One region of the Streptomyces sp. NPDC043870 genome, then DNA from elsewhere that is predicted to be linked to it. Evidence: predicted binding sites of a transcription regulator. Region 1 holds the regulator's gene; the other holds the start of a gene.
The links. The regulator HrcA, encoded in region 1, represses chaperone genes, less so after heat shock. The targets are predictions, from matches to a motif close to TTNGCACTCNGNNNNNCNGAGTGCNAA.

Region 1 (9,900 bases):
TCGGCGCCCTCCTCGTGCAGGACGGCGGCGAAGTCCGCCTCGGCGAGAAGTCGCACAACCTGCTTGGTCGTCGCGGCGTCCGCGACCTCCGGGAAGCGCAGCCGGCGCGACTGCTTGCCCGCCTCGCGCGCCGTGGCGCGCCACTTGGCGAGGGACTTGGCGCCGCGGTCGCCCTTCCACTGCGTGATGCAGCGGGCGGCGGCCCACGGCACGATCGCGTCGACCCCGGTCTCCGTCATGGTCTCGACGGCGAGTTCGCCGCGGTCGCCCTTGGGAAGCGCCTGGACGACGGTGATCCGGGGCGAGGGCTCGATCTCCGTGCGCACCTCGGCGACGGTGACATCGAGACGGTCCTTGCCCTCGACGGCGGCGACGGTGCCGTAGGCGCCGTTGCCCGCGCCGTCCGTCAGCACGATCTCCTCGCCGACGCGGAGCCTGCGTACGGAGACGGCGTGCCGTCCCTCGGGACCGTCGAGGGTGACGGTGCCGGGGGTGACGCGGTCGACGACGAACACCGGGGCGGTCATGAGGGACTCCGCAGGGCGAGAGCGGCGCTCGCGGCGCCCAGTTCGGCGGCGAGCACCTCGACGAGCCGCCCGGCGGGAAGGTCGCGGGCCATCCGGTGGCCCTGACCTGCCCAGAGGGCCATGCCCTGTGGGTCGCCCGCCTTGGCCGCGGCCTTGCGCAGACCGGAGGTGAGGTGGTGCACCTCGGGGTATGCGGCGGGCGCGTACCGTCCGTGCTCGCTCATGAACCGGTTGACCAGGCCGCGGGCCGGGCGTCCGGAGAAGGCTCGGGTGAGTTCGGTGCGGGCGAACAGCGGATTGGTCATGGCCTGCTTGTGCACCGCGTTCGCACCGGACTCGGGGCAGACGAGAAACGCGGTGCCGAGCTGGGCCGCGTCGGCGCCCGCGGCCAGCGCGGCGGCGATCTGGCTGCCGCGCATCAGTCCACCGGCCGCGACGATCGGGAGCGGTACGGTCTCCCTGATCAGCGCGATCAGTGCCAGCAGCCCGATGCCGCCGCCGTCGGTGGCGGGGTCGTCGCGGTGCGTGCCCTGGTGGCCGCCCGCCTCGATGCCCTGGACACAGATGGCGTCGGCGCCCACGCTCTGCGCGGCCTGTGCCTCCTCGGGCGTGGTGACGGTCACGACGGTGAGCGTCCCGGCGCGCTTGAGGGCGTCCAGGGTCTGCCGGGTGGGGCAGCCGAAGGTGAAGGACACGAGGGGTACGGGGTCGTCGCGCAGGATCGCCAGCTTGGCCTCGTACCCGTCGTCCCGTCCGGCGTCGGGGTCGCCGAGCGGCGTGTCGTACCAGCTCACCTCCCCGGCGAGCTGGTGCCGGTACACCTCGACGGCGGCCGGGTCGGCGTAATGCGGCTGGGGCATGAAGAGATTGACGCCGAAGGGGCGGCCGGTGAGCCCACGCACCTGTTTGATCTCCTGGTACATGCCGTCCGCCGTCTTGTACCCGGCGGCCAGGAACCCGAACCCGCCGGCCTCGGACACGGCAGCGGCGAGCTCAGGACAGGAAGCGCCACCCGCCATGGGGGCCTGCACGATCGGGTAACGGCAGAGATCGGTCAGCGCGGAGGACATGCCCGCATGGTGCCACGTCCCGACGGCACGGCCGAATCCGGCGCGGGACGGCCCGCATCTGCCCCCAAGAGGGTCGGGGGTGCGGCGCGACGCGGCCTCGCCTCGGTCGGCGCGGGCTCGCGGCGCGAAGCGCCGGCGCCCGGCGGGGGACGGGGGCCGTCAGGCCCCCGTAACTCCCGCGCCCCGGGGACGAGGGGCCGTGGCGGGAAGCTGCCCGCGCCCTGCCGGGGGAACCCGGGGGAACGGGGCCTCAGCCACAGCTTCCGCCGCCAGGGCGGCGAGGGGCCGTGGCGGGAAGCGCATGCGTCTGCCCGGCCGGAACAAGCGGCGCGGCACGAAGCTGCCCCACCGCCAACCCGAGCGGAACGAAGACACGCGCGACGCGAAACACCCACACCTCCCCCGGGGGAACCAGGGCCATCAGGCCCCCGTAAGTCCCACCCCGGGGGAGCCAGGTGAGCGGGATTCCCCCCTCACCTACCGTTGAACGCGTCCTTGAGGCGGGAGAACAGCCCCTGCTGCCCCGGCTGGAACTGCCCCATCGGCCGCTCCTCGCCCCGCAGCTTCGCCAGCTCCCGCAGCAGCCGCTCCTGCTCCGGATCCAGCTTCGTCGGCGTCATCACCTCGACGTGGACGATGAGGTCACCACGGCCGCCGCCCCGCAGGTGCGTCACACCGCGCCCGTGCAGCGGGATCGACTGCCCCGACTGCGTGCCCGGACGGATGTCGACCTCCTCCATGCCGTCGAGCGTCTCCAGCGGCACCTTCGTGCCGAGTGCGCCCGCCGTCATCGGGATCGTCACCGTGCAGTGCAGATCGTCGCCGCGCCGCTGGAAGACGGGATGCGGCAGCTCGTGGATCTCGACGTACAGGTCGCCGGCCGGGCCGCCGCCGGGGCCGACCTCGCCCTCGCCCGCCAGCTGGATCCGGGTGCCGTTGTCGACACCGGCCGGGATCTTGACCGTGAGCGTGCGACGTGAACGCACCCGGCCGTCGCCCGCGCACTCGGGGCACGGCGTGGGGACCACGGTCCCGAAGCCCTGACACTGCGGGCAGGGGCGGGAGGTCATGACCTGCCCGAGGAAGGACCGGGTGACCTGGGAGACCTCACCGCGGCCGCGGCACATGTCACAGGTCTGGGCGGAGGTACCGGGAGCCGCTCCCTCGCCCGAGCAGGTCGTACACACGACAGCCGTGTCGACCTGGATGTCCTTGGTCGTCCCGAAAGCCGCCTCGCTGAGCTCGACCTCCAGCCGGATCATCGCGTCCTGACCGCGCCGCGTCCGCGACCTCGGCCCACGCTGGGACGCCGTTCCGAAGAAGGCGTCCATGATGTCCGAGAAGTTGCCGAAGCCGCCCGCGCCGAAGCCACCGGCCCCGCCCCCGCCGCCCGCGGCGGAGAGCGGGTCGCCACCGAGGTCGTAGACCTGCTTCTTCTGCGGGTCCGAGAGCACCTCGTACGCGGCGTTGATCTCCTTGAAACGCTCTTGCGTCTTCGGGTCCGGATTCACGTCCGGGTGGAGCTCACGCGCCAGCCGCCGGAAGGCCTTCTTGATCTCGTCCTGCGATGCGTCGCGGCGTACGCCCAGCACGGCGTAGTAGTCGGTGGCCACTTACGACTCCGCCAAGATCTGTCCGACGTAACGTGCCACTGCGCGTACCGCTCCCATCGTTCCGGGGTAGTCCATGCGGGTCGGTCCGACCACGCCGAGTTTGGCGACTGCCTCGTCGCCCGAACCGTAGCCGACCGCGACCACGGACGTGGAGTTGAGGCCCTCATGGGCGTTCTCGTGCCCGATCCGCACGGTCATGCCCGAGTCCTTGGCCTCGCCGAGCAGCTTCAGCAGGACGACCTGCTCCTCCAGCGCCTCCAGGACGGGCCGGATGGTCAGCGGGAAGTCATGGCCGAAGCGCGTCAGATTGGCGGTGCCGCCGATCATCAGCCGTTCCTCGGTCTCCTCCACGAGCGTTTCGAGGAGGGTCGAGAGCACCGTCGAGACCGTGCCCCGGTCGTCCAGCTCGAACGACTCGGGAAGATCCTGCACCAGCTGCGGCACGTCGGTGAAGCGACGGCCCACCACCCGGCTGTTCAGCCGGGCCCGCAGATCCGCCAGCGAGGTCTCGCCGAACGGCGCCGGGCAGTCCACATGCCGCTGCTCGACCCGTCCGGTGTCGGTGATCAGCACCAGCATCAGCCGCGCCGGAGCCAGCGCCAGCAGCTCCACATGCCGCACGGTCGAGCGGGTGAGGGACGGGTACTGGACGACCGCGACCTGCCTGGTCAGCTGCGCGAGCAGCCGTACCGTGCGCGCCACGACGTCGTCGAGGTCGACGGCCCCGTCCAGGAAGTTCTGGATCGCGCGCCGCTCGGGGGACGACAGCGGCTTGACGCCCGCCAGCTTGTCCACGAACAGGCGGTAGCCCTTGTCCGTCGGAATCCGTCCGGCGCTGGTGTGGGGCTGGGCGATGAACCCTTCCTCCTCCAGCACCGCCATGTCGTTGCGCACGGTGGCCGGCGAGACACCCAGCCGGTGCCGCTCGGTGAGGGCCTTGGAGCCGACGGGCTCCTCCGTCCCGACATAGTCCTGGACGATGGCGCGCAGCACTTCGAGTCTGCGTTCGCTGAGCATCGCGCACACCTCCAGCTGTGTTCCTCGGCGGTCGGTCGGTCCTGCCTGGCACTCGCTGCGGCTGAGTGCCAGGCCAGTGTACGGCGGGGAGGTACGCCCCTAGCAAGGGCGATCGGACACGCTACCGCCCCGCGGACCGGCAAGACGTCGCTGGTCGCCCGGGATAGCGTCGCCGTATGGACGTCAGTTGGGAAGACTTCGGATGGGAACGTCTCGGCGACGGAGTGGGCCGGCGCCGCATGCCTGTCTGGGACGCGACCACCGGTCTTGTCGTCGGAGAGACCGCGGCCCTGCTGTACGACACGGGCTCCACGCTCCGTGAGGGCGCCGAGCTGCGCACCCAGGCCGAGGCCCTTCTCGGCGGCCGCCGTGTGACGCATATCGCGCTCAGCCACCCCCATTTCGACCACGTCTTCGGCACGGCGGCGTTCTCGGCGGTCCAGGTGTACGGCGCGGTCGGCATCGACGAGCTACTCGTCCGCGAGCGGGACGTGCTGCGCGACGACGCGATCCGCCACGGTGTGACGCCTGCCGACGCGGCGCAGGCCACGGACGTGCTGGTGCGGCCGCAGCACACCGTCTCCGACCAGTGGAGCCTGGACCTCGGCGGCCGCCAGGTCCTGCTGGTGAACGCCGGACCGGGCCACTCCGGCCACGACCTCGCCGTACTGGTGCCCGGCACGGCTGCTGACCCGTCGATCGTCTTCTGCGGCGACTTGGTCGAGGAGTCGGGCGACCCCCAGGCGGGCCCGGACGCGACCCCCTCCGGCTGGCCGGCGGCGCTGGACCGGCTGCTCGCGCTGGGCGGAGAGGACGCGGTGTACGTACCGGGGCACGGGGCGGCGGTGGACGCCGCCTTCGTACGCGCTCAACGGGATGAGCTGGCCCGGCGGTTCGGGGTGTCGTAGCGTCTGCGGAATGCGCAGTTACAGCCCCGACCTGACCCCACCGTGGAAGCGGTCCACCCCCGTGCCGGAGGTGCCGGCCGAGCCCGATCTCGTCGTCGAGGAGGTCACGACGGGCTTCTGCGGCGCGGTGATCCGCTGCGAGGCGGGGACGGTGACGCTGGAGGACCGCTTCGGCAAGCACCGGGTCTTCCCGCTGGAGCCGCGCGGATTCCTGCTAGAGGGGAAGGTCGTCACGCTGGTCCGGCCGTCGTCCGGCGGCCCGGTACGGCCCACCCGTACGGCCTCCGGTTCGGTCGCCGTCCCCGGCGCCCGGGCCCGGGTCGCCCGCGCGGGCCGCATCTACGTGGAGGGCCGCCACGACGCCGAGCTGGTCGAGAAGGTGTGGGGCGACGACCTGCGCATCGAGGGCGTGGTCGTCGAGTACCTGGAGGGCGTCGACGACCTCCCGTCCATCGTCGCGGACTTCTCCCCGACGGCGGACGCCCGTCTGGGCGTCCTCGTCGACCATCTGGTCCCCGGCTCCAAGGAGTCCCGCATCGCGGCATCCGTCACGGACCCGCATGTGCTGGTGGTGGGCCATCCGTACGTCGACGTGTGGGAAGCCGTGAAGCCCTCGTCGGTGGGGATCGCGGGCTGGCCCTCCGTACCGCGCGGCCAGGACTGGAAGACGGGCGTCTGCCGCGCCCTGGGCTGGCCGCCGAACACGGGTGCGGCGTGGCAGCACATCCTGTCGCGGGTGACGAGCTACCGGGACCTCGAGCCAGCGCTCCTGGGAAGGGTGGAAGAGCTGATCGACTTCGTGACGGCCCCGCCGGAGTAGGCCCGGGGCTCCACCACCCGAAGTCCAGCCGGGGCGGAACCGGGAACACCCACCCCGGTGGGCGCTTGAGACGCGGGGCTTGGAGCAGCCCCCGAGAACCCGGCCCCGCCGCACCTTGAGACGCGGGGGCCGGGGCAGCACCCCGAGAACCCAGCCCCGTCGGCGCTTGAGACACGGGGTCGGCGCTTGAGACACAGGGCCTGGGGCAGCGGCCCCGAAACCCAGCCCCGCCGCACCTTGAGACACGAGGCCTGGGCTGCGCCCCGGTCGGGAAGGGGCGGGGTGGGGGGAAGTCTCAGTCCACCAGGTCGCGGACCACCGCGTCGGCCAGCAGTCGGCCCCGCAGGGTCAACGCAGCCCGCCCGGCCTCGTACGCCGCCGCGTCCAGCAGCCCGTCCGCCAAGGCGCGGCGCGACGCCGCGAGCCCCTCCGGCTTCAGGAGGGACAGCGGGCAGCCCTCGACGAGCCGCAGCTCCAGCAGCACCCGCTCGACCCGACGGTCCTCGTCCGGCAGAACCTCCCGCCCCGCACCAGGCGACCGCCCCTCGGCGAGCGCCGCCGCATACGCGCCGGGATGCTTCACGTTCCACCACCGCACACCCCCCACGTGGCTGTGCGCACCCGGCCCCGCCCCCCACCAGTCCGCGCCGCGCCAGTACAGCTCGTTGTGCAGGCAGCGCCCCGCCTCGGACGTGGCCCAGTTCGACACCTCGTACCAGTCGAACCCCGCCGCCGACAGCACTTCCTCCGCGATCAGATACCGGTCGGCGTGCACGTCGTCGTCGGTCATCGGCACCTCACCGCGACGGATCCGCCGAGCCAGCTGCGTGCCCTCCTCGACGATCAGCGCGTAAGCGCTGACGTGGTCCGGCCCGGCCCCGATCGCCGCGTCGAGCGACGCCCGCCAGTCGTCGTCGCTCTCCCCCGGCGTGCCGTAGATCAGATCCAGGTTCACATGCTCGAAGCCCGCCGCCCGCGCCTCGGCGACACACGCCTCGGGCCGCCCCGGAGTGTGCGTGCGATCCAGCACCTTCAGCACGTGCTGCCGCGCGCTCTGCATCCCGAACGACAACCGGTTGAAGCCGCCCTCCCGCAGCTCTGTCAGATACTCGGGGTCCACGGACTCCGGATTCGCCTCGGTCGTGATCTCGGCATCGTCCGCGAGACCGAACTCCTCCCGAACCGCCCCCAGCATCCGTACGAGATCGCCGGCGGCCAGCAGCGTCGGCGTACCGCCGCCCACGAACACCGTCGTGACCTGGCGCGGATCGTCGCCGAGGACCTTCCGGGCGAGCCGGATCTCCTCGATCAGCGTGTCCGCGTAGTTGTCGCGGGAGGCCAGCACACCTCCGCTGCCGCGCAGCTCGGTCGCCGTGTAGGTGTTGAAGTCGCAGTAGCCGCAGCGCGTGGCGCAGTACGGAACGTGCAGATAGAACCCGAGGGGCCGGTCGCCCGCGCCGGTGAGGGCGTGCGGGGGCAGCGCCCCGTCCAGGGGCATGGGCTCACCATCAGGCAGTACGGAAGGCATACGCCCCATTGTCCGCTACGTGCGCGGATCCCCGTCCGCCACGTGCGCGGATCCCCGTCCGCCGCGTGCGCGGGTCCCGGACAGCCACGTGCGCGGGTCCCGGACAGCCACGTGCGCGGGTCCCGGACAGCCACGGTTCCCGGAACAGCTCAGCGTGCCTGGAGCACCAGCAGCGCCAGGTCGTCGTCCGGCGGGGCCTCCGCGAACGTGTGCACCGCCTGCCGTATGCGGTCCGCGACACCCTGCGCGGTCAGGCCCGTGCAGTCGGCGAGCGCCCGCGCCAGCCCGTCGGCGTCGTCGAACATCCGCTGCCCGGAGCGCCGCTCCGTGACCCCGTCGGTGACACAGAGCAGCGTGTCACCCGGCTCCAGCTCGAAGGTCTGGCTCTCGTACGCGACGTCCTCGACGACTCCGAGGAGCAGCTGGGAGGCGGCGGCCGGGCGTACGGTGCCGTCGGGGCGCAGCAGCAGGGGCAGCGGGTGGCCGGCACAGGACAGGGTGCAGCGGACTCCGCCACCGTCGGGGAGCGGTGTCAGCTCCCCGTACAGCAGCGACAGAAACCGCGACTGGGGTCCGTCGTGGTGACCGGACCGGGGGCCGGAGCCGTGACCGGACCCGGGGCCGGTGGTCTGGTGACCGGGACCCGTGCCGGAGCCCGCTCCCGCCACCATGAGCGCCGCCGCCTCCGCCGCCTCCATCGCGTCGTCGAGGAGCAGTCCGTTGAGCCGGTCGAGAACCTCGCCGACCTGGTACCCCTCGCGGGCGAGCAGCCGCAGCCAGGGCCGGGCGAGGCCGGTGACGACGGCGGCCTCGGGCCCGCTGCCCTGGACGTCGCCGAGCATGAAGCACCAGCGGCCACCGTTGCCGGCCGGGAAGATGTCGTAGAAGTCGCCGCCCGCCAGGCCCTCGTCGCTCGGCTCGTACACGAGCGAGCTGTCGACGCCCGGGATCTGGGCGACCTGGGCGGGCAGCAGCCCGCGCTGCAGCACCCGGCTGATGGTGGCCTGCCGGGTGTACTGGCGGGCGGCCCCGATCGCGAGGCCCACGCGGCGCGCGAAGTCCTCGAGCAGGGCGGTCGCTTCGTCGGGGACGCCCGGCAGCCCCTCGCGGCCGAGGAGCAGCATGCCGAGCGGCCGTGCGCCGGTGGTCAGCCGGAACGCCACCGCGCTCCCGTCCGCGCCTTCCGGCCATGCGACGGGGACGGTCACGGCGCCGCCGCGCGCCTCGTCCGGTAACCGCGGCGGCTCCTTGACCAGAACGGCTCGCAGGTCCTCGATGGCCGACTCGTCGGCATGCCACACCCGGGCCAGCCGGGGCGCGGGCCCCGCCTCACCGTCCAGCCAGACCGCGCACCAGTCGGCGAGGCGCGGCACCAGGAGCTGGCCCGCGAGCGCCGCGACCATGTCCTCGTCGAGCTGTCCGGCAAGCAGGTCGGACGCCTCGGCGAGGAAGGAAAGGGAGCCGCGGCTGATCCACTCCCGGTCGTCGCGTACGGCCCGGCGCGGCGTGGGAGCGAGGATCTCGGCCGCCCGCAGTCCGCGCTGCAACGCTGCCTCGCCTCCGGGCAGCGCCCCCACGGTCTGGCACCCGTCGAGGGAGAGGCGGGCCCAGACCGTCTTGAGACCCGGCCGGTAGGTGATCCCCCAGACGGCGGCGAGGGTGGCGACGAGGTGCAGTCCGCGCCCGTACTCCGGCTCGCCGGGGAGCGCCGCCGACTCGGAGCCGTCGCTGCGTACCGCCCGGGTCGGGTGGTGGTCGGACACCTCGATGACCAGGGCCGCCGGGTCGTCGTCGGTGGCCGGGTCCAGCCGCGTGAGCAGCTCGACATTGGTGCCCGCGTGCACGACGGCGTTGGTGACGAGTTCGCTGACGACGAGCACGGCGTCGTCGGCGAGCCGGTCCGTACCGCGCGTGGCGACCGTCCCGAGCCGGGTCCAGTCGGCGAGCGCAGCCCGTACGAACCGGCGCGCGGCGGACGCGGCGAGCGGATTCCCGGGCAGGCTGGTGCGGGCGACTGAGCGTGCGTCACCACGCTGTGAGAGCAGGTGCACCGAGCGGTGCGTGGTCTCCTGCTGCATCGGAACGGACCCCACGCTGCGGCTCCTGTCCGGTCTGTCTTGCCCTCCGACAACACCGACAGAGTGACAGACCGAGCGCGCTCATAAGCGTGGAGTCATCGAAGTAGGCAGATATGAGCCAGCCCGGACGACGGAGTACGCGGGTGCCGACGCAGGCCGGATGCGCGGCGGACATGCGTCGGACGTGCGCGAATGACAAATCGGCCGGTCCCTGACGCGTACGGACAGCACCTCGAACAGCGCCTCGAACGGCACCTCGGAAAGTACCTGTCGAACAGCCTCACGCGAACAGCGCCGAGCGCGGGCGACACCGCGCACGCCACTGCAACGCCACCGCAC
Region 2 (9,900 bases), on a different contig from region 1:
GGCCGACCCGCAGGCCGCGTTCGAGGCGCTGCGCGGGCCGATCACCGAGCTGGCCGCCCGCAACGGGCTGATCGTGGAGCCGGGCCGGCTGGTCCTGGAACTGCGCCCGCCCGGCACCGACAAGGGCATCGCGCTCGCCGACTACGTACGCGAGACGAACGCCGGAGCCGTCCTCTACGCGGGCGACGACCTCGGCGACCTCGCCGCCTTCGCCACCGTGGAGAAGCTCCGCTCGGACGGGGTGCCCGGTCTGCTCGTGTGCAGCGGCAGCACGGAGGTGCCGGAGCTGGCCGAGCGCGCCGATCTGCTGCTGTCAGGACCCGGCGAAGTCGTCGGCTTCCTCGCCGCCCTCGCCGAGCGCCTGCAGCGCGTGTAGCTGGTCGAGGAACCACTGCTGCGGCGGCAGCGCGGTCGCCGCGGCGGCCAGCCGCTTGGTGCGCTCGGCCCGTTCGCCGTCCGGCATCGTCAGCGCCTGGTGCAGCGCGGCGGCCGTGCCCGTGACGTCGAACGGGTTCACGGCGATCGCCTCCTCGTGCAGCTCCTCGTACGCCCCGGCCTCCCGCGACAGCACCAGCGCGCACCCCGCGTCCGAGACGACCGGGATCTCCTTGGCGACCAGGTTCATCCCGTCCCGGATCGGGTTGACGAGGGCGACGTCCGCGATCCGGTACGCGGCCAGCGAGCGCGCGAAGTCGTCCTTGACGTGCAGGACGACCGGCGTCCAGCCGGACGTGCCGTACTGGGCGTTGATCTCCTCGGCGACCCGGGAGACCTCCGCCGTGTAGTCGCGGTAGACGGCGAGGTCCTGACGCGACGGATACGCGAACGCGACGTGCACCACCCGCTCACACCACTCCGGGTGTTCGTCGAGCAGCGTCCGGTAGGCCAGCAGCCCGCGCACGATGTTCTTGGACAGCTCGGTCCGGTCCACCCGGACGATCGTCTTCCGTCCCGGGCCGATCTGCTCGCGCAGGGCGGCCATCCGTTCCGTGACGTCCGGCTCGTGCGAGCGGCGCCGCAGGAACTCGGCGTCCGCGCCCAGCCCGTGCACCCCGATCCACGTCCGTCCGCGGGCGGGCCCCGGGCCGCGGACCGTGACACTGGGCGCCTGGTCCTTCGGCCAGGACGGCACCACGTCGTACGGGCCCAGCACCGAAGGGCAGGTCCGCATGAACGTCTGCGCCCACCGGGAGGTCAGGAACCCCAGCCGGTCCGCGCCCAGCATTCCCAGGAGCAGCTCCTCCGCGATGTCGTCCGGCAGCATCCGGAAGTACTCCGGCGGTGCCCACGGCGTATGCGAGAAGTGCCCGATCCGCAGGTCGGGGCGGTGCTCGCGGAGCATCCCCGGCGTGAGCGCCAGGTGGTAGTCCTGGATCAGCACGACAGCCCCGGGCGCCGCCTCCGCCGCCAGCACCTCCGCGAAGGCGCGGTTGTACGTGCGGTACGCGACCCACTGCCGCCGGAACTCCGTGTCGAAGACCGGCTCCAGCGGGGTCTGGTACAGCATGTGGTTCACGAACCACAGCACCGAGTTCGCGATGCCGTTGTACGCGTCCGCGTGGATGTCCGGGTCGATGTCGAGCATCCGGACGCCCGGCTCGCCCACGCCGCGTCGCACCGCCTCGCGGTCGCCGTCGCCGAGCGCCGCGCACACCCACAGGGCGCCCGCGTCGGGGCCGATCGCCGACAGGCCGGAGACCAGCCCGCCGCCGCCGCGCCGGGCGTCGAGCGTGCCGTCCTCGCGGAAGGCGTACGAGACGGGGCCGCGGTTGGAGGCGACGAGTACGTGGGCGGCGTGCTCGGAGACGGAGTGCTCGGAGACCATGTCGCGAACCTAGCCCGTCACGTATCCGCTCAAACGTGCGGCCGGACTCCGTCGGCGGAGTCCGGCCACACGGTCACTCGTTCAGTTGCCTCGGCCGCGGGTCGCGGCGAGTGCGATGGCTCCTGCCGCGGCGAGCGCCAGCGCGACTCCGCCGAGCAGCCACAGCCGCTCGCTGTTGTGGCCGGTTTCCGCCATTTCGCCGCGGCTGCCGGCGGCGCCGTTGTCAGAGGCGTCAGAGGTGCCAGGAGCGTCAGAGGTGCCAGAGGCGTCAGGGGCCGCCGGTGCTCCGGAAGCCTGCCGACCGGCCCCCGGCTCGTCCTGCTGCCGCAGGCCCGGGGCTGAGCCGCGCCGGTCCGGGGCGGCGGCGCCCATGGCCTTCTCCCGCCCGTCGCCCTGTCCCTGCTCGTCTCCTTGGTCCTGCGCCTCGCCCTGTTCCTCCTCCTGGCCCGGGCCGGCCAGTGGCGCCGGCCTCGGCGCCCCGCTGACCACGGGTGCCACCGCGCACTTCGTGTCGGTGCTGCCCTCGTCGCAGTTGGACCGCGGCGAGTCCGCCGTGACGCTGCTGCCGAGCCTGCCGTCCCCGCCCACCTCGGCGTCGACGGTGACCGAGTACGTCACGGTCGCCGTCTTCCCGGCCGGGATGTCGCCGGTGAACGAGAGCTCGGGCTCCTCGTAGGCGACCTTCCCGAGGGTCGCCCTGCCGTCGCCGTCGTAGGAGGCGTCGTCGAGGGCGCCGGTGAGATCGTCGGTGAACCTGGCGTTCCGGTAATTGCGCTTGCCGGTGTTCTTCGCGGTGACGGTGAACGTCACGGTGTCCCCGGGACCGGCCGTCTTCGCCGACGCCGTCTTCGTGATCGCCAGCTCGGGCACCGGCACGGACAGGGCGAGGGCCGACGGCACATACGCGTCGTCGTCCGTTGCGAAGGCGAGCGTGGTGGACGTGGCGCCGGGCGCGATCGCGCCCTCCGGGACGTCGAACTCCTTCGCGTCGATGCTCAGGTTGTTGCGCAGGTGCGGGGCCACGGCGCCGTCGGCGGTGCCCGCGAAGAAGTTGCCGTTGCTCCCGGTGTCCTTCTCGGTCACGTACCGGCCGCCGACACGGAAGCGGTCGCCCGTGGTGCCCCAGTCGCCGCCGTACGCCGTGACGGACGCGCGGACCTGGCCACCGGACCGGTAGAAGCCTTTCACCGGGACGGTGGTGGCGGGCGAGGCGGAGCGCTGCAGGGCGTGGCCGCCGTAGACGTAGACGTTGCGCCGCTCCGGGGCGTGCTCCTCGTTCGGGGCGTCGTACGCGTGGACGACGGTGAGCGACCAGCCCGCGGCACAGCCCCGGCCGGCCGGGGCCCAGATGCCGCCGACCGCGACCGGCAGCGGGTCACTCGATCCGGTGATGCCGGCGAAGGCGTCGGTGACGTCGGCCTCGCCGCTGTAGTAGTGCGCTCCACGGATCGAGTCCGGGTCCCTGACCAGGTGCTCGGCGTCGACCTCGACCGCATGGGCATCGTTGACGCCGATCGAGGGCGTGGAGTCGAGCGGGTCGCCGGGCGACAGGGCGGCGTCGGCGCCCGAGCCCTCGCAGCGCGCCAGTGTGGCACCCCCCGCGGTGCGGTACGTACCGTCGTTGCCGCCCCAGAACAGCCGCGCGTACACGACGCGCGCACCCGGCGGGATGCGGACCTGGCCGGTGCTCGAACCGTGGTCGGGCGACATCCCGGCGGTGTTGAGCCGCCGCAGGTCGAAGCTGCTGTTGCCGTCCTCGTTCTGCCCGGCGGCGGCGAGCGCGCACCGGGCGGCCATGTCGCCGGGTGCCTCCGGACAGCCGAGCACGGTGTTGCCGATGGTGGTGAAGTCGCCGTACAGCGAGGCTTCGTAGCGCTTCTCGAAGGAGGAACCGCTGTCGGTGACGGCCCGGCCGGGGGAGAGCGGAGCGGTCGGCCCGGCCATTCCGGTCGAGACGGTGGTGACGGCCGCGATGACCGTCAGGGCCCCGACGAAACGGGGCAACCTGGAGTTCTGGCGCCAAGCGCCCATGAGTCTCGTACAGCCCATAAATGCGAAATTTAGACAATACGACCGACTGTGCCGGCTACGCCGCGCCCGTGTTACGCCGCCCGGCCCGCTTCGCATACTCCGCGTACTCGGGGATTTCCATCATCGGCGGCCGCTCCTCGGTGTCCACCGGATGGGTCCGCGGTACGAACCCGTCCTCGCCGCGCTCGAACTGGGTCAGCGCCGGACGCACCAGGTGGCCCCGGGACAGCCGCAGTTGGGCCGTACGGTAGATCGCCGCCGCCATCCGGCCCAGCGCCTGGCTGTCCTGGTGCCGGTGCAGCCGTACGCCCACGTCCACCTGCGCCAGCGCGTCCAGGCCCACCGTGTGCAGCGCGTCCACCAGCAGCCCGAGCTCCACCCCGTACCCCACCGGGAACGGCAGCCGCTCCAGCAGCGAGCGCCGCGCCGCGTACTCACCGCCGAGCGGCTGGACGAACCCGGCCAGCTGTGGCCAGTGCAGATTGAGCAGCGGACGCGCCACCAGCTCCGTCACCCGGCCGCCCTGCCCGGTCCTGCCGGAGGCGAGCGCGTCGGCATCGGTGGTCCCGAGCGGCCGCTCGTACATCGCCTTCACGAACTGCACGTCCGGCTCGGTCAGCAGCGGGCCGACGATCCCGGAGACGAAGTCCGCGGAGAACTCCCTCAGGTCCGCGTCCACGAAGCAGACGATGTCGCCGCCGGTCACCAGCAGCGAGCGCCACAGCACCTCGCCCTTGCCGGGCAGCGCCGGTATGCGCGGGAGTATCGCGTCCCGGTGCACCACGCGCGCCCCGGCCGCCGCGGCCACCTCGGCGGTACGGTCCGTCGACCCCGAGTCGACGACCACCAGCTCGTCCACGAGCGGGACCGCCTCCGACATCAGCTCGCGCCGGATCACGGCGACGATCTCCCCGACCGTCGGCTCCTCGTTCAGAGCAGGGAGCACCACGCTGACCGTGATGCTCTTCTTGGCGGCCAGCAGCTGGTCCAAGGGGCGGTCCGCCACCGACCAGGACCGCCGGGCCAGCCAGCGCTCCACCTCTTCCAGCACTTGATCTCCATCTCGCGGATCGGACGACCATCTCAAGCGTCCGGGGGTTCGGTTACAGTCTTGAACAACGCGAACGGCCGTCGCATGTCGGGGGTCCTCTCGCGAACAATCGAATACCGCTCATCCAGAGGGGCAGAGGGACACGGCCCGTTGAAGCCCCGGCAACCCTCCAGCCGGTTCTCGTCGCACGTCATACGACACTCGCGCGAGGCCCCGGCTAGGGAAGGTGCCAATTCCGTCTCGTGGCGAGATGCGCCGCGAGGAAGATGAGGAGAAAGGGCCTCGCCTCCATGGCTGTGCAGACCGTTGCCACCACCACCCACTCTGTTGATCTCGGCCCCGCCTCCGGGCTCTCCTGCCGCGAATGCGGCGAGCGGTTCGCGCTCGGCCCGATCTTCGCCTGCGAGATCTGTTTCGGGCCGCTCGAAGTCGCGTACGACCTGCCGAGCGGCGACCCGGAAGCCCTGCGCAAGCGGATCGAGAACGGTCCCGAGAACATCTGGCGCTATGCGCCGCTGCTCCCCGTCCCCGCCGACGTGGCGAGCAAGCCGAACCTGAACCCGGGCTGGACCAAGCTCGTCAAGGCCGACAACCTCGCCCGCGAGCTGGGCGTCGACACCGGCAAGCTCTTCGTCAAGGACGACTCCGGCAACCCGACCCACTCCTTCAAGGACCGGGTCGTCGCCCAGGCCCTGGAGGCCGCCCGCGCCTTCGGCTTCACCACGCTCTCCTGCTCCTCCACCGGCAACCTGGCGGGTGCGGTCGGCGCCGCCGCGGCCCGGGCCGGCTTCCGCTCCTGCGTGTTCATCCCGCACGACCTGGAGCAGGGCAAGGTCATCATGGCCGCGGTCTACGGCGGGGAGCTCGTCGGTATCGAGGGCAACTACGACGACGTCAACCGCTTCTGCTCCGAGCTCATCGGCGACCCGGCGGGCGAGGGCTGGGGCTTCGTCAACGTCAATCTGCGTCCGTACTACGGCGAGGGGTCGAAGACGCTCGCGTACGAGATCTGCGAGCAGCTCGGCTGGCGGATCCCCGACCAGATCGTCATCCCCATCGCCTCCGGCTCCCAGCTCACCAAGATCGACAAGGGCCTGCAGGAGCTGATCAAGCTGGGCCTCGTCGAGGACAAGCCCTACAAGATCTTCGGCGCCCAGGCCGAGGGCTGCTCCCCGGTGTCCGTGGCCTTCAAGGCCGGCCACGACGTGGTCAAGCCGCAGAAGCCCGACACCATCGCGAAGTCCCTGGCGATCGGCAACCCGGCCGACGGCCCGTACGTCCTGGACATCTGCCGGCGCACCGGCGGAGCCGTCGAGGACGTCACCGACGAGCAGATCGTGGACGCGATCAAGCTGCTGGCCCGCACGGAGGGCATCTTCACGGAGACCGCCGGCGGCACGACGCTCGGCGTGGCGAAGAAGCTGATCGAGGCAGGCGTCATCGACCCGTCCCTCACCACGGTCGTCGTCAACACGGGTGACGGCCTGAAGACCCTCGACGCGGTGGCCCCCACGACGGGTATGTCCGCTGTCATCCGCCCCAACCTGGACTCTTTCCGAGAGGCTGGCCTCGCATGAGCGTCAACGTCCGCATCCCCACCATCCTCCGCACCTACACCGGTGGCCAGGCCGAGGTCCCGGCGGAGGGCGCGACCCTCGCCGAAGTCATCGCCGACCTGGAGAAGAACCACGCGGGCATCGCGGCGCGGGTCCTGGACGACCAGGGCAAGCTGCGCCGTTTCGTGAACGTGTACGTCAACGACGACGACGTCCGCTTCGAGCAGGGCCTGGAGACGGCCACGCCGGACGGCGCGGGCGTCTCGATCATCCCGGCCGTCGCCGGAGGCTGACCAACCAGCACAGTGCCGGAGGCTGACCAACCAGCACAGTGCCGGAGGCTGACCATCCAGCACAGTGCCGGAGGCTGACCGTCCGGAAGTCTCCCGGAGGCTGACCGTCGGGCGCGGTGCCGGAGCCGTGATCGCCACGCAGTGTTAACAGAATTGCCCCCTCCGCAAGCTAAGCGGAGGGGGCAATTCTGCATGGTTGAGCGCGGTAGAGTTGGGAAGTCCCCTCCACTGCTTGTGCCAGACGCATATGAGAATGCGCCCGCGCGCGACAAGAAGCAGCCAAAGTGTTCGACTTCGATGCGGCATATGCGTGCTTTGGTGGGCCCGACTTGCCCGGGAAACCAGTGAATTCATGGGGATCGTCCTTTCGGCCCTGCCCAGAATTCTCGTCCGATTGACCTGTTGCAGACGGCAGTTGGACAGATACATTCAGCCGCGGTCGACGCGTTCCGGCGCACGCTCACACCTGTCAGTGGGCGAGGTCTGACCCGGGTCCGCGAAGTGCGGTCCTGTGCAAGGGCCAGTAATAGGGGAGTTAGGCATGGCTCAGGGCACCGTCAAGTGGTTCAACGCGGAGAAGGGGTACGGCTTCATCGCGGTCGACGGTGGTGCGGATGTTTTCGTCCACTACAGCGCGATCCAGATGGACGGTTACCGCACCCTGGAGGAGGGCCAGCGGGTCGAGTTCGAGATCTCGCAGGGTCAGAAGGGGCCGCAGGCGGACATGGTCCGTTTGGCCGGCTGAAGCGCCGACCGACTGCAGCAACGTGACGGAGGGCCCGTACCCATGACTGGGTACGGGCCCTCCGGCGTGTCGGGGTCCGTGTGCCTGTCACCCTCCGCGATCCGCGAGAGCCGCTTGCACTCGACGGGGGCGAGTGCTAATCATTGGCGTTAGCACTCTACGAGTGAGAGTGACAACTATGGACCGGGTCGGTGAGGTCCGCAGGCCAGGTGGGGCAAGGAACCACAAGGCATGCAGGCCGTCCGTCGCGGGCGCCGAGCGCGGTCCGGAGAAATCCACCCCAGTCCGGGAGGACCACTTCACATGGCCAAGATCATCGCGTTCGACGAGGAGGCACGGCGCGGTCTCGAGCGCGGGATGAACCAGCTCGCCGACGCCGTCAAGGTCACCCTTGGCCCCAAGGGCCGGAACGTCGTCCTCGAGAAGAAGTGGGGCGCCCCCACGATCACCAACGATGGTGTTTCCATCGCCAAGGAGATCGAGCTCGAGGACCCGTACGAGAAGATCGGCGCCGAGCTGGTCAAGGAAGTCGCCAAGAAGACGGACGACGTCGCCGGTGACGGTACGACCACCGCGACCGTTCTCGCCCAGGCGCTCGTCCGCGAGGGCCTGCGCAACGTGGCGGCCGGCGCCAACCCCATGGCTCTGAAGCGCGGCATCGAGAAGGCCGTCGAGGCCGTCTCCGGCGCCCTGCTCGAGCAGGCCAAGGACGTGGAGACGAAGGAGCAGATCGCCTCCACCGCCTCCATCTCCGCCGCCGACACCCAGATCGGCGAGCTCATCGCCGAGGCGATGGACAAGGTCGGCAAGGAAGGCGTCATCACCGTCGAGGAGTCCCAGACCTTCGGTCTGGAGCTGGAGCTCACCGAGGGTATGCGCTTCGACAAGGGCTACATCTCGGCGTACTTCGCCACCGACATGGAGCGTATGGAGGCGTCCCTGGACGACCCGTACATCCTGATCGTCAACTCCAAGATCTCCTCGGTGAAGGACCTGCTCCCGCTGCTGGAGAAGGTCATGCAGTCGGGCAAGCCGCTGCTGATCATCGCCGAGGACGTCGAGGGCGAGGCCCTGTCGACCCTGGTCGTCAACAAGATCCGTGGCACCTTCAAGTCCGTTGCCGTCAAGGCCCCGGGCTTCGGTGACCGCCGCAAGGCCATGCTCGGCGACATCGCCATCCTCACCGGTGGCACGGTCATCTCCGAGGAGGTCGGCCTCAAGCTGGAGAACGCCGGCCTGGACCTGCTGGGCCGCGCCCGCAAGGTCGTCATCACCAAGGACGAGACCACCATCGTCGACGGTGCCGGTGACAGCGACCAGGTCGCCGGCCGGGTCAACCAGATCCGCGCCGAGATCGAGAACAGCGACTCGGACTACGACCGCGAGAAGCTCCAGGAGCGCCTCGCGAAGCTGGCCGGCGGCGTGGCCGTCATCAAGGCCGGCGCCGCGACCGAGGTCGAGCTCAAGGAGCGCAAGCACCGCATCGAGGACGCCGTTCGCAACGCGAAGGCGGCCGTCGAGGAGGGCATCGTCGCCGGTGGTGGCGTGGCCCTGCTGCAGGCCTCCTCGGTCTTCGAGAAGCTCGAGCTCGACCTGACGGGCGACGAGGCCACGGGTGCCGCGATCGTGAAGCTGGCCCTGGAGGCCCCGCTGAAGCAGATCGCGATCAACGCCGGCCTCGAGGGCGGCGTCGTGGCGGAGAAGGTCCGCAACCTGCCGACCGGTCACGGCCTCAACGCCGCGACCAACGAGTACGTCGACCTGATCGCCGAAGGCATCATCGACCCGGCGAAGGTGACGCGCTCCGCGCTGCAGAACGCGGCCTCCATCGCCGCGCTGTTCCTCACCACCGAGGCCGTCATCGCCGACAAGCCGGAGAAGGCCGCCGCGGCCGCTCCGGGCGGCATGCCGGGCGGTGACATGGACTTCTGATCGACCTCTGGTTGATCAACCGTCCTGAGACCGAGGGCGGCACCCCCACTCCCAGGGGGGTGCCGCCCTCGGGCGTTTGCCCCGAGCCTCTCCCCTAGGAGCGGACGGCCATCCGTACCGATTGCGGCGCACACGCCTGCAGCGGCAGCGAGAACCACGTGGTCTTTCCGTCGTCCGTGGGGCGCACGCCCCAGCTGCTGGCCAGGGTGTCGACGAGGATCAGTCCACGGCCCGACTCGTCGTCGTCGGCGGCCAGCCGCGGCTGGGGCGGATGGTGGCTGTGGTCGCTCACCTCGACGGTGAGCTCGGCGTTGGTGCGCCGCATACGCAGGCGAACCGGTCCCTGCCCGTGCTGAATGGCGTTCGTGACCACCTCGGACACCAGCAGCTGTGCGTCGTCGGCGAGTTGGGCGCAGTCCCAGGAGATGAGGGACTTGCCGACGAACGACCGCGCCTCCGACACCGAG

Region 2: a site for HrcA is predicted at 7,651-7,677, ahead of groL (chaperonin GroEL). Genes of this name have one in related genera too.

The regions. Positions count from the first base shown of each region.
Region 1 is NZ_JBWKDT010000005.1:104,195-114,094, forward strand. It holds gene AC0699_RS08780 (16S rRNA (uracil(1498)-N(3))-methyltransferase) at 1-527, opposite strand, end outside; gene AC0699_RS08785 (nitronate monooxygenase) at 524-1,597, opposite strand; gene dnaJ (molecular chaperone DnaJ) at 2,071-3,210, opposite strand; gene hrcA (heat-inducible transcriptional repressor HrcA) at 3,211-4,227, opposite strand; gene AC0699_RS08800 (MBL fold metallo-hydrolase) at 4,404-5,135, shown strand; gene AC0699_RS08805 (DUF3097 domain-containing protein) at 5,146-5,955, shown strand; gene hemW (radical SAM family heme chaperone HemW) at 6,251-7,483, opposite strand; gene AC0699_RS08815 (SpoIIE family protein phosphatase) at 7,633-9,561, opposite strand.
Region 2 is NZ_JBWKDT010000012.1:125,629-135,528, forward strand. It holds gene otsB (trehalose-phosphatase) at 1-376, shown strand, start outside; gene AC0699_RS17755 (alpha,alpha-trehalose-phosphate synthase (UDP-forming)) at 314-1,825, opposite strand; gene AC0699_RS17760 (DUF7927 domain-containing protein) at 1,907-3,829, opposite strand; gene AC0699_RS17765 (glucosyl-3-phosphoglycerate synthase) at 3,912-4,907, opposite strand; SAM riboswitch class I at 5,025-5,180, shown strand; gene thrC (threonine synthase) at 5,198-6,484, shown strand; gene AC0699_RS17775 (MoaD/ThiS family protein) at 6,481-6,756, shown strand; gene AC0699_RS17780 (cold-shock protein) at 7,298-7,501, shown strand; gene groL (chaperonin GroEL) at 7,805-9,433, shown strand; partial or broken gene AC0699_RS17790 (ATP-binding SpoIIE family protein phosphatase) at 9,528-9,900, opposite strand, start outside.